DNA from 2 places in the Streptococcus sp. NPS 308 genome. Region 1 is predicted to be linked to the other one. Evidence: predicted binding sites of a transcription regulator. Region 1 holds the regulator's gene; the other holds the start of a gene.
The links. Region 1 encodes CtsR, which represses protease genes until heat stress. Its sites were predicted from a motif close to TTGGTCAAAAAAGGTCAAANA; they were not measured.

Region 1 (6,640 bases):
ATTCTCTATTGCTATATCGAACGGAAGTAAGTCCGCGTACTGTCTTACCATTCTTAAACCCTGATATTAGCGGGTGGATGAATTTTTATAAGGAATATCGGGACATTAAAGAGTATTTAGAAAAATAGGGAACAAATTAAGTAAGGCTAGTGATATATGGCTGAAACAGAAGAGATATCGCTAGTCCTACTTTTATGCTTTACTAAGTTTCACATAACAAAGTAAGCATAAACTGAAAAGAAGTAATAGCTTGAAAGCAAGGTATATCAGGGGTTTACAGAATGGAGTGAGTTTCACAGAATGTAAGATATGAGAAACTGAGGGGATAAATTAAAGAAATTTCCCTTGAACTTGTCATATTGAAGAGTTGTCAAACTTAAAACAATGATACCTGGTAAGTGGAGTGTTGGAAGGCTTTTAGCGCTTTTTGTCAGTTTGACAGAATTTACAATTTGACAAATTGAAAGATAAAAAAATTTTTAAATTTAAGTGGAGGTACTTGCCTATGTACGAGTTGAGTAACAGAGACCTGGACGGGATAGATATTGAGTTAGGACGATATAGAACGCTTGCTAATAGAATTTATTTGAGAAGACAGGAACTGATACATAATAAGAAACATAGCACTGAAGATTATACTGGTGGGAAAGGCAAGACAGTATCTAGTCCTACTGAAGCGACAATCATTAGAATTGAAGAAGACCAAACACTAAGATATTTAGAAGGCTTCAAACTAGTTGTAGATACCTTGATGGAAAACTTAATTGAAAGTGATCTAGTCATTTTTAAAATGAGATATTTAGAAGCTGGTGCGACTTGGGAAGACGTGGCAGAGAAACTAAATAAAACTACTCGTTATATAAATAGCCGTAGAAAGGTAATCGCTAAAAGATTTGTGGAATTGAAAGGATATTGACTCCCCCCACCTTTTAAAAAATCTTTTTGGCCAGTAGGGTACCGGTGAAGGGAACTTTTTCCAAGTCGGAGCACTTCAGACAAAAAGGGGGTAAAAACTGGCCGATTTTGAGTAAAATGCAGGATTTACATTGAGTGTTTAAAATTCAAGTTGAACTTCAGTAAGTCCTTACTTTGTTGTATATGAACTAATTGAATCTTAATTAAAAATAAATCAACACCGACTGATTTTTTTGGTAATACTTAATCAACAATATTGAATAATAAGTAAAAAAGGGATATAATTAGTTCAAAGTATTAATTTATCTCTTGAAAAACTACATTATACAATCAGGAATTGCAGATATGATTAAATCATTGTTTGATTAAAGTATGGAGGGGAATATGCAATTTAACGTACATGGGAATCTAGAGGGTGGCGTAATTGATGTACGAGAAAAATCAGAAATTGAAGATTTTTTGGTGAATGGCTTTCGAACTTCAACTACACGTTATAGAAATTTTGAATCATTTTGTAGTTTTTGGAATGAATTAGATAAAAATAAAGTAACTAGAGTCTGGATTGATGGCAGTTTTTGTTCCAATAAGGTGAATCCAAATGATATTGATTGTGTTGTATTTATTGAGCCAGATCCCAATAATTGTGAATATTTTCAATTATTAAGGAGTAAACATGGTGATTTATTAGATAAATATTTAGATGTTTATGTTTGTTGGGATAAAAATTTCTTTATTCAGTTTTCTAAAGAATGGTATGAAATAGATTACCAGGAAACCTATTGGTTAGGGAAATTTGGTTTTGACAGAAATCATAACCCTAAAGGAATTATCGAATTAGATAAGGAGGTGGTTTTATGAGTACAGAATTAAAAATACTTGAAGATAGAGCGAATAAAGTTTCTAATGATGAATTAAGAGCTATGTTGCATATGGGACTTGAATCAATGAGAGAATTTGAAGAAGCGATAAATTCAAGTAATGTTAAGAGTATGCTTTCTATCAGATTGCTTTCAGAGAATCTTCCTTCTGGACAAATTGGGTTAAGACAACTGTCAGAAACTCTCAAATCAGTCGAGAGTATTCAAGAAAATGGGATAGCATCGTGTATTGGATTTGAAGGAAAGCGAGGACAGATTCCAAAAGATATTCTAAATAGGAATGAGCTTATAATTACTTCTACCAGAGCAGGTTCATTTATAATTGATTTGGGATTAAAAACTAATCAACTTTCAATCTTCGATCGTGAAAATAATATAGCAATAAATGTAATGAATGATGTATCTGATTTGCTTGAAGGAACAATTGATATTCCAGAATTTGTGGAGACATATAGTTCAAGAACTTTTAATTCTGTGAAACAATTAGTCTCTAGATTGAATAAAGAAAAACTTGGGATAGAGATTCAAGATAAACTAAATAATTCGAATAAGCTATTTGCTAAAGAACAGATCGTAGAGATTAACAAAAAATTTAAGGATACTCATATAGAAAAACAAGAAAATATCATAGTTCAGGGGAAATTAATCAAGGTTGACTTATCTACTCAAAAGATAACTTTGGATACTCAAGAAGGAATTGTGAATGTAAAGGTCAACGATCCAGAAATAAAATCACTTCATTTAACTACAAATGAAGAATATCAAATTAAGACAAGTGTAAAAGTAGTTATTAGACGTACACAACATACTTTCACTTATGTAACTTCATCAGTTAGAAATATAGTAGAAATATAATCCTAATTATCCAATAAAAATAATTAGAGCAAAAAGGGGTAACTGTCAAAGATAGTTACTCCTTTATTTTTGCGAATAGTAGAGAAAGAAACGAAAGTTCTAAATATTAAATTTGCAAGTATTAAGAAAACTAGACTAGGCTTTGAACACCACGTAGAAGCGACTTTTAGTACATCAATACAAAAAATTACACCTCAACAGTGCGTCAGTCGGCACAAATGTGCGAAATGGAAATGCTGAGGAAGATATGCTATAATATTACCAGGTAATAAAAAAGCACGTTTGACCGTGCTAGTTTCTTGCCTGCTGAACTCGTCAATATTACGCCCTTTTTAGGGCTCTTTTTTGTGGACTTTTTTAGGAACTTTCAAGAAAAACTAAGGCGTCCTAATGTTGTAGTATTTTTAAAGAAAGTCAGTATTTTCAAGGCTTTGACCTTAAAAATTTGACTTATAGAGTGTTAAATGATAGTATAGTCAAAGATAGTCAAGGTTCAAAGAAGGAGTTTGATTTACTATGAGATTTAAAAATACATCAGATCATATCGAAGCCTATATCAAGGCGATTTTAGACCAGTCTGGTATCGTGGAATTGCAGCGGAGTCAGTTGGCAGATACCTTTCAGGTTGTGCCAAGTCAGATCAACTATGTCATCAAGACCCGTTTTACTGAAAGCAGAGGTTACTTGGTTGAGAGCAAGCGTGGTGGCGGAGGCTACATTCGCATCGGACGGATTGAGTTTTCCAATCATCATGAGATGCTCCGCGATTTGCTTTACTCGATTGGTGAGCGAGTTAGTCAGGAGATTTATGAGGATATTCTCCAGCTTTTGGTGGAGCAGGACTTAATGACCAAGCAGGAGATGACCTTGCTGACTTCTGTAGCAACGGATCGTGTCCTAGGGGAAGAATCCCCAGTTGTCCGTGCCAATATGCTCCGACAGCTATTACAAGAGGTAGATAGAAAAGAGAAGTAAGATGAACTATTCAAAAGCATTGAATGAATGTATCGAAAGTGCCTACATGGTTGCGAGCCATTTTGGAGCTCGATATCTAGAGTCTTGGCATTTATTGATTGCCATGTCCAATCACAGTTACAGTGTGGCAGGTGCGACTTTAAACGATTATCCTTATGAAATGGATCGTTTAGAAGAGGTTGCGTTGGAACTGACTGAAACCGACTATAGCCAAGATGAAACCTTTACGGAATTACCCTTTTCCCATCGTTTGGAGGTCCTCTTTGCGGAAGCAGAGTATGTAGCCTCAGTGGTCCACGCAAAGGTGCTAGGGACAGAGCATGTCCTCTATGCAATCTTGCATGACGGCAATGCCTTGGCAACTCGCATCTTGGAGAGAGCGGGCTTTTCTTATGAAGACCAGAAAGATCAGGTCAGAATTGCTGCTCTTCGTCGCAATCTAGAAGAACGTGCAGGATGGACAAGAGAAGATCTCAAGGCTTTGCGTCAACGTCATCGCACAGTAACTGACAAGCAAAATTCCATGGCCAATATGATGGGCATGCCTCAAGCTCAAAGTGGTGGTCTAGAGGACTACACGCATGACCTAACGGAGCAAGCGCGTTCTGGCAAGTTAGAGCCAGTTATAGGTCGAGACAAGGAAATCTCACGTATGATTCAGATTTTGAGTCGGAAGACCAAGAACAATCCGGTCTTGGTTGGAGATGCTGGTGTCGGGAAAACAGCTCTAGCCCTTGGCCTTGCCCAGCGTATTGCTAGTGGGGATGTACCTACGGAAATGGCCAAGATGCGCGTTTTGGAGCTTGATTTGATGAATGTTGTTGCGGGGACACGTTTCCGTGGAGATTTTGAAGAGCGCATGAACAATATCATCAAGGATATCGAGGAAGATGGTAAAGTAATCCTCTTTATTGATGAACTTCACACCATCATGGGTTCTGGTAGCGGTATTGATTCGACTCTAGATGCGGCCAATATCTTGAAGCCAGCCTTGGCACGTGGAACTTTGAGAACGGTTGGTGCAACTACTCAGGAAGAATACCAAAAACACATCGAAAAAGATGCTGCCCTTTCTCGTCGTTTTGCCAAAGTGACGATTGAAGAGCCAAGTTTAGCTGACAGCATGACCATTTTGCAAGGTTTGAAGGCTACCTATGAGAAACACCACCGTGTGCAAATCACAGATGAAGCTGTCGAAACAGCTGTTAAGATGGCACATCGTTACCTGACCAGTCGTCACTTGCCAGACTCTGCTATCGACCTCTTGGATGAGGCAGCAGCAACTGTGCAAAACAAATCCAAGCATGTGAGAATGGACGAATCCGACTTGAGTCCAGCTGACAAGGCCTTGATGGATGGCAAGTGGAAACAAGCAGGCCAGCTAATCGCAAAAGAGCAGGAAGTCCCTGTCTATAAAGACTTGGTGACAGAGACTGAAATCCTGACTACTTTGAGTCGCTTGTCAGGGATTCCAGTCCAAAAACTGACGCAAACGGATGCCAAGAAATATCTGAACTTGGAAGCTGAACTACACAAACGTGTCATCGGTCAAGATCAAGCTGTTTCAAGTATTAGCCGTGCTATTCGTCGCAATCAGTCAGGGATTCGCAGTCACAAGCGTCCGATTGGTTCCTTTATGTTCCTAGGGCCGACAGGAGTCGGAAAGACCGAATTGGCAAAGGCTTTGGCAGAAGTCTTCTTTGATGACGAATCAGCCCTTATCCGCTTTGATATGAGTGAGTATATGGAGAAATTCGCAGCTAGCCGTCTCAATGGAGCTCCTCCGGGCTATGTAGGCTACGAAGAAGGTGGGGAGTTGACAGAGAAGGTTCGCAACAAACCATACTCTGTTCTCCTCTTTGACGAGGTAGAGAAGGCCCACCCAGACATCTTTAATGTTCTCTTGCAGGTTCTGGACGACGGTGTCTTGACAGACAGCAAGGGGCGCAAGGTGGACTTTTCAAATACCATCATCATCATGACGTCAAACCTTGGTGCGACAGCCCTTCGTGATGACAAGACAGTCGGCTTTGGGGCCAAGGACATTCGTTTTGACCAGGAAAATATGGAAAAACGCATCTTCGAAGAGTTGAAAAAAGCTTATCGACCAGAGTTTATCAACCGTATTGATGAAAAGGTGGTCTTCCATAGCTTGGATAGTGAACACATGCAGGAAATTGTCAAGATCATGGTGAAACCATTGATTGCTAGCCTGGCAGAGAAGGGTATCGACTTGAAACTGCAAGCTTCGGCACTGAAGTTACTAGCTAGTCAAGGTTACAATCCAGAAATGGGAGCCCGTCCACTTCGCAGAACCCTGCAAACAGAAGTGGAAGACAAGCTAGCAGAACTCCTTCTCAAGGGAGAACTGGTAGCAGGCAAGACCCTCAAAATTGGTGTCAAAGCTGGACAATTGAAATTTGATATTGCTTAAAAATGGAGAATCAGGAGAAATCCTGATTCTTTTTTGCTACTTTTTTATAAAAAATGATAAAAAACTATTGACAAAACAAAAATATAGTATATAATAAAAACAAAGAAAATAAAAATATCAAAAACTATAAAAAGGTAAAATATTTATGAAAAAGAAAACAGCAGTGGTATTTGGAACCTTTGCCCCTCTTCATCAGGGTCATATTGATCTAATCCAGCGAGCGAAGCGTCAGTGTGACCAGGTCTGGGTAGTCGTTTCAGGCTATGAGGGAGACAGAGGTGAGCAGATAGGCTTAACTCTTCAAAAAAGATTTCGCTATATCAGAGAGGCTTTTTGTGACGATGAGTTGATCTCTGTCTGCAAGTTAGATGAAACCAAGCTTCCTCGTTACCCTATGGGCTGGCAGGAGTGGTTGGACCAGATGTTAGCGGAGATTTCCTATGATGAAGCCCAGCAAGAACTGATCTTTTTTGTGGGAGAACGTGACTACCAGCAAGAATTATCTAATCATGGCTTTGAGACCGTTTTGCAAGAAAGAAAGTTTGGTATCTCAGCGACTATGATTCGAGAAAATCCAAGCAAA
Region 2 (6,640 bases), 240 kb from region 1:
CGAATCTTGCGGAAACTACAAAGACCACAGCCTCTTTTCTGCTAAAGAATGGGCTAAACTCATCCTAGAACAAGGTATTTCAGATGATGCCTTTGAACGCCATGTCATCTAAACGCAAAAGAACCAGTTACAATAACTGGTTCTTTTTTATTCTCAAAATCTTGATTTAGGCTTTCTCGCGAATGACCAAGACTCCATCTTCCATGTCTGCTTCCAGATGTTTGGCATCTAGGTGTTCCAAGTGGAAGTCCGTCACCTTATCACGGATTTGTTGTTCAACTACACGACGGAGAGGACGAACACCCATGATTTCATCATAACCTTCTTCTGTGATAAAGTCCTTAGCTGCTTGGCTGACTTCCAAATCAATGTCTTTCTTAGCCAAGGTTTGGTTGACCTCAGCCAACATCAAGTCCACAATCTTAGATAGATCTTCCTTATTTAAGTGTGAGAACTCGATAACAGCGTTAAAGCGGTTAAGGAACTCTGGACGGAAGAATGGTTTCAAACGATCCATCAATTCTGGTTTGTCCGCATCTTCTGTCAAGTTGGCTTCATAACCAAATCCAGCATTTGATGTTGCGATAATGACAGTGTTTTTAAAGTTCACGGTATTTCCTTGGCCATCTGTCAAACGACCATCATCCAAGACTTGGAGGAGAAGGGTAATGACTTGAGGATCCGCCTTTTCAATCTCATCCAAGAGAATGATAGAGTAAGGATTACGACGAACACGTTCTGTCAAGGTATTGCTATTGTCATCATACCCCACATAACCAGCTGTTGTACCGATTAGCTTAGATACAGCTGTGCGGTCACTGTATTCAGACATATCTAAACGGATAATCGCATCCTTAGTTCCAAACATATCGAGCGCCAATTGCTTAGCAAGCTCCGTCTTACCAACCCCAGTTGGCCCTACAAAGAGGAAGCTACCGATTGGGCGATTGCCTTCATCAAAACCAGCACGGTTACGACGAATAGCACGAGCCACTGCTTCTACTGCCTTATCTTGACCGATAACCTTGTGTTCCAAACGATGAGCCATATCCTTGAGACGTTCGATGTCTGACGCTCCCATTTGAGATACTGGAATACCTGTCATTCGTTCCACAGATTCGGCCACATCATTGACAGTGGCAGTCACTTTCATATCTTCTGTGTGGTTTTCGACTTTTTTCTCCAATTCTGCAATGCGAGTCTTGGCATTAAGAGCTGCTTCAAAATCTTCTGCCTCAACAGCTTTCTCTTGCTTGTCTTTTTCTGCCTCAATTTCACGTTCAACAGCATGAACATCTGTTACTGGATGTTGAGCTGCCAAGTGAGCAGCCGTTACATCGACAAGGTCGATAGCCTTATCAGGCAAGCTGCGTTGTGGAATGTATTGAATCGAATAATCCACTGCTTCTTTCAAGACTTCATCAGGCAAGATAACATTGTGGTGTTGTTGATAGAGGTCACGAATTCCTTGAAGGATTTTAAAGGTATCCTCTGCCGAAGGAGCATTGACCTTGACTTCGTTGAAACGACGAGCAAGAGCCGCATTCTTCAAAATCGTGTTACGGTATTCGTCCTGAGTTGTTGCCCCAATAACAGTCAACTCACCACGGGAGAGAGCTGGCTTGAGAATATCCGCAAGCCCTTTAGATCCACTATCTCCACCAGTACTACCAGCACCGAGGATTTGGTGAATTTCATCAAAGAAGAGGATAATATTCCCTGCTTCTTTCACTTCGTTGACTAGATTTTGCACATTTTCTTCAAAGCTACCACGGTATTGAGTACCAGCCTCAAGACCTGAGATATCAATGGAAATGATTTCCTTGTTCTTAATAGCAGCTGGAACATCTCCGTTCACAATGGCTTGCGCTAGACCTTCGACAACTGCAGTCTTACCAACACCTGCATCTCCGACCAGAACAGGATTGTTCTTAGTACGACGTGAGAGGATTTCAGATGTTTCTTGAATTTCCTTATTTCGTCCGATAACAGGATCCAATTTGCCCTCACGAGCTTCTGCAGTCAAGTTACGACCTAGTTTAGCAAGGACACCGTCTTGTTTCATACCTGAAGCCTGTTGTTGCATTTGTCCATCAACTTCTGCATTTCCTGGTAATTTCCCAGTTGCACGATAATGAGCAAATTCCTCATGTGTCACTTCACGTCCATTAATCAAGTAGCGACGGTTTTCAGAACTGTATCCTCGCATACCACCCATCAATTGGTTAAATAAATCATCCATGTTGTTAAAGTTATTAAAGTTGTTGTTCATATTTTTTACCTCGTTTAATATTGATTATTTACGATCTCTGATATTGACTAACTTTGACCTTTGTTTTAAAAATTTTAGACTAGCTAACTAGCTACTCTACGTATAATTTCTGGTTTTTCTTTTTTACATAAGCCTTTTATCATCTTCTTTTCAAAGTCTGTTAGATTAAACATAGGCTTCACCCCTTTCTTGGGATTCTATAGCTCATTCTCAAAGACTAATTTCTTGAAAATGAGTTTTTTAAGGAATTCATTTTCCTTATGTTTCTACTATATCACATTAGTCAGTAAAAGTCAATAACTTTTTGACCAAATTTGACTATTTTTAAAAAATTTTTTGAAACACAAAAAAAGCCCCTAGAAAATAAATTTTCTAGAGACTTTCTCTATCAAGTTTAAGAGAGAAGTAGAATTCTCACTTACCAAGTTTCATGTTTCTTCTACAAAAGCTTAAGCTTTACGTTTTACGAAGAATACCAGTCCACTCAATGCCAAGACTACAAATCCAATTGCTGAGAAGATAGATGTTGCTTCACCTGTTTTTGGAAGTTCAGCTTTACCTTTAGTCTCCGTAGCTGGAGGTGTTGGTTTTGGTTCCTCTTTTTGTCCTGGAACATTTGGTTTTGTTCCTGGTTCATTTGGATCTGGCGTTGGTGCCGGATCTGGTGTTGGATCCGGTGTTGGTGCTGGATCCGGTGTTGGATTTGGATTTGGTGTTGGGTTTGGATTTGGTGCTGGGTTTGGATCCGGTGTTGGATTTGGATTTGGTGCTGGGTTTGGATCCGGTGTTGGGTTTGGAACAGTGTATTTATTTGTAAATACAACTGCTTTACCATCCGCATACGAAACAGTCGCAGTCAAGAGACCTTGACCATCCGCAACTACAGTGACTGTTACAGTGTGCTCAGTCTTATCATATTCAACACCCTCTTCAGTACCAACTTTTTCAACCAAGGTATAAGTGTGAGTACCTGCTTCTTCGAATGAACGAACAAAGGCTACTTTACCTTCGGCAGTATTCTTAGCTTCTGCTACAACTGCACCATTTTCTTTCAATTCGAAAGTATAAGCATCAGCCGCAAGTTCTTTACCTTCAAGTTTCTTAGTTGCTTCAATCGTAGCTTCTACTGCTGGTGCTTTGAAGCTATTCGTGAAGACACTACCTGCTGGGTATTCAACAGTTGCCTTCAAGGCATTTGTTGCTGCATCTTTGGTTACTGTTACCACTGCAGTCTTTTCTGTGTCGTAAGTAATACCAGTTGCTCCGGCATTCACTTCTTTTACAGTATAAGTATGAACACCTTCTGCATCATAGTTGATTGCATTAAATGTTACTTTTCCACCTTGGTTTGTTTTTGTATCAAGTAGTTTTGTACCTTCATACAATTCAAATTGGAATTCACCATCAACCAAAGCACGACCAGTCAATTCTTTCGTAAACGCAAGTGTTGCTGATGTAGCTGTTGGAGCCGGTGGAACTGGTGCTTTATAAGTGTTAGTGAAGACACGTTCTGCATCCGCATTTTCTACAGTCGCAACCAATTGGCCTTGACCGTTATCTACTACAGTTACTTTAACTGTGTGAGATTCTGCTGAGTATGTCACACCTGCTTCTGTTCCTGATTTCTCAGTAATAGTGTAAGTGTGCTCTCCTGCTTCTGTGTAGTTGACGTTGAAGACAACTTCGCCTGAAGCAGCGTTCTTAGCTTCTGCTACAACTGCATCTTTTTCTTTCAATTCGAAAGTATAAGCATCGGCCGCAAGCTCTTTACCATTCAAGACTTTCTTAGCTTTGATTGTCGCACTTGTTGAAGCTGCTTTATAAGTGTTAGTGAAGACACGTTCTGCATCCGCATTTTCTACAGTCGCAACCAATTGACCTTGACCGTTATCTACTACAGTCACTTTAACTGTGTGAGATTCTGTTGAGTATGTCACACCTGCTTCTGTTCCTGATTTCTCAGTAATAGTGTAAGTGTGCTCTCCTGCTTCTGTGTAGTTGACGTTGAAGACAACTTCGCCTGAAGCAGCGTTCTTAGCTTCTGCTACAACGGCATCTTTTTCTTTCAATTCGAAAGTATAAGCATCGGCCGCAAGCTCTTTACCATTCAAGACTTTCTTAGCTTTGATTGTCGCACTTGTTGAAGCTGCTTTATAAGTGTTAGTGAAGACACGTTCTGCATCCGCATTTTCTACAGTCGCAACCAATTGACCTTGACCGTTATCTACTACAGTCACTTTAACTGTGTGAGATTCTGTTGAGTAAGTCACACCTGCTTCTGTTCCTGATTTCTCAGTAATAGTGTAAGTGTGCTCTCCTGCTTCTGTGTAGTTGACGTTGAAGACAACTTCGCCTGAAGCAGCGTTCTTAGCTTCTGCTACAACGGCATCTTTTTCTTTCAATTCGAAAGTATAAGCATCGGCCGCAAGCTCTTTACCATTCAAGACTTTCTTAGCTTTGATTGTCGCACTTGTTGAAGCTGCTTTATAAGTGTTAGTGAAGACACGTTCTGCATCCGCATTTTCTACAGTCGCAACCAATTGACCTTGACCGTTATCTACTACAGTTACTTTAACTGTGTGAGATTCTGTTGAGTATGTCACACCTGCTTCTGTTCCTGATTTCTCAGTAATAGTGTAAGTGTGCTCTCCTGCTTCTGTGTAGTTGACGTTGAAGACAACTTCGCCTGAAGCAGCGTTCTTAGCTTCTGCTACAACGGCATCTTTTTCTTTCAATTCGAAAGTATAAGCATCGGCCGCAAGCTCTTTACCATTCAAGACTTTCTTAGCTTTGATTGTCGCACTTGTTGAAGCTGCTTTATAAGTGTTAGTGAAGACACGTTCTGCATCCGCATTTTCTACAGTCGCAACCAATTGACCTTGACCGTTATCTACTACAGTCACTTTAACTGTGTGAGATTCTGTTGAGTAAGTCACACCTGCTTCTGTTCCTGATTTCTCAGTAATAGTGTAAGTGTGCTCTCCTGCTTCTGTGTAGTTGACGTTGAAGACAACTTCGCCTGAAGCAGCGTTCTTAGCTTCTGCTACAACGGCATCTTTTTCTTTCAATTCGAAAGTATAAGCATCGGCCGCAAGCTCTTTACCATTCAAGACTTTCTTAGCTTTGATTGTCGCACTTGTTGAAGCTGCTTTATAAGTGTTAGTGAAGACACGTTCTGCATCCGCATTTTCTACAGTCGCAACCAATTGACCTTGACCGTTATCTACTACAGTTACTTTAACTGTGTGAGATTCTGTTGAGTATGTCACACCTGCTTCTGTTCCTGATTTCTCAGTAATAGTGTAAGTGTGCTCTCCTGCTTCTGTGTAGTTGACGTTGAAGACAACTTCGCCTGAAGCAGCGTTCTTAGCTTCTGCTACAACGGCATCTTTTTCTTTCAATTCGAAAGTATAAGCATCGGCCGCAAGCTCTTTACCATTCAAGACTTTCTTAGCTTTGATTGTCGCACTTGTTGAAGCTGCTTTATAAGTGTTAGTGAAGACACGTTCTGCATCCGCATTTTCTACAGTCGCAACCAATTGACCTTGACCGTTATCTACTACAGTTACTTTAACTGTGTGAGATTCTGTTGAGTATGTCACACCTGCTTCTGTTCCTGATTTCTCAGTAATAGTGTAAGTGTGCTCTCCTGCTTCTGTGTAGTTGACGTTGAAGACAACTTCGCCTGAAGCAGCGTTCTTAGCTTCTGCTACAACGGCATCTTTTTCTTTCAATTCGAAAGTATAAGCATCGGCCGCAAGCTCTTTACCATTCAAGACTTTCTTAGCTTTGATTGTCGCACTTGTTGAAGCTGCTTTATAAGTGTTAGTGAAGACACGTTCTGCATCCGCATTTTCTACAGTCGCAACCAATTGACCTTGACCGTTATCTACTACAGTCACTTTAACTGTGTGAGATTCTGTTGAGTAAGTCACACCTGCTTCTGTTCCTGATTTCTCAGTAATAGTGTAAGTGTGCTCTCCTGCTTCTGTGTAGTTGACGTTGAAGACAACTTCGCCTGAAGCAGCGTTCTTAGCTTCTGCTACAACGGCATCTTTTTCTTTCAATTCGAAAGTATAAGCATCGGCCGCAAGCTCTTTACCATTCAAGACTTTCTTAGCTTTGATTGTCGCACTTGTTGAAGCTGCTTTATAAGTGTTAGTGAAGACACGTTCTGCATCCGCATTTTCTACAGTCGCAACCAATTGACCTTGACCGTTATCTACTACAGTTACTTTAACTGTGTGAGATTCTGTTGAGTATGTCACACCTGCTTCTGTTCCTGATTTCTCAGTAATAGTGTAAGTGTGCTCTCCTGCTTCTGTGTAGTTGACGTTGAAGACAACTTCGCCTGAAGCAGCGTTCTTA

Region 2: a site for CtsR is predicted at 2,552-2,572, ahead of SNAG_RS08215 (ATP-dependent Clp protease ATP-binding subunit). Genes of this name have one in related genera too.

Annotation. Positions count from the first base shown of each region.
Region 1 is NZ_AP017652.1:1,844,775-1,851,414, reverse strand. It holds gene SNAG_RS09355 (hypothetical protein) at 1-128, shown strand, start outside; gene SNAG_RS09350 (DUF722 domain-containing protein) at 506-916, shown strand; gene SNAG_RS09345 (DUF6932 family protein) at 1,300-1,773, shown strand; gene SNAG_RS09340 (hypothetical protein) at 1,770-2,648, shown strand; gene SNAG_RS10070 (DUF7720 family protein) at 2,718-2,888, shown strand; gene SNAG_RS09335 (CtsR family transcriptional regulator) at 3,165-3,623, shown strand; gene SNAG_RS09330 (ATP-dependent Clp protease ATP-binding subunit) at 3,625-6,057, shown strand; gene SNAG_RS09325 (AAA family ATPase) at 6,203-6,640, shown strand, end outside.
Region 2 is NZ_AP017652.1:1,601,687-1,608,326, forward strand. It holds gene SNAG_RS08210 (S-ribosylhomocysteine lyase) at 1-112, shown strand, start outside; gene SNAG_RS08215 (ATP-dependent Clp protease ATP-binding subunit) at 167-2,272, opposite strand; gene SNAG_RS09925 (Spy0128 family protein) at 2,722-6,640, opposite strand, start outside.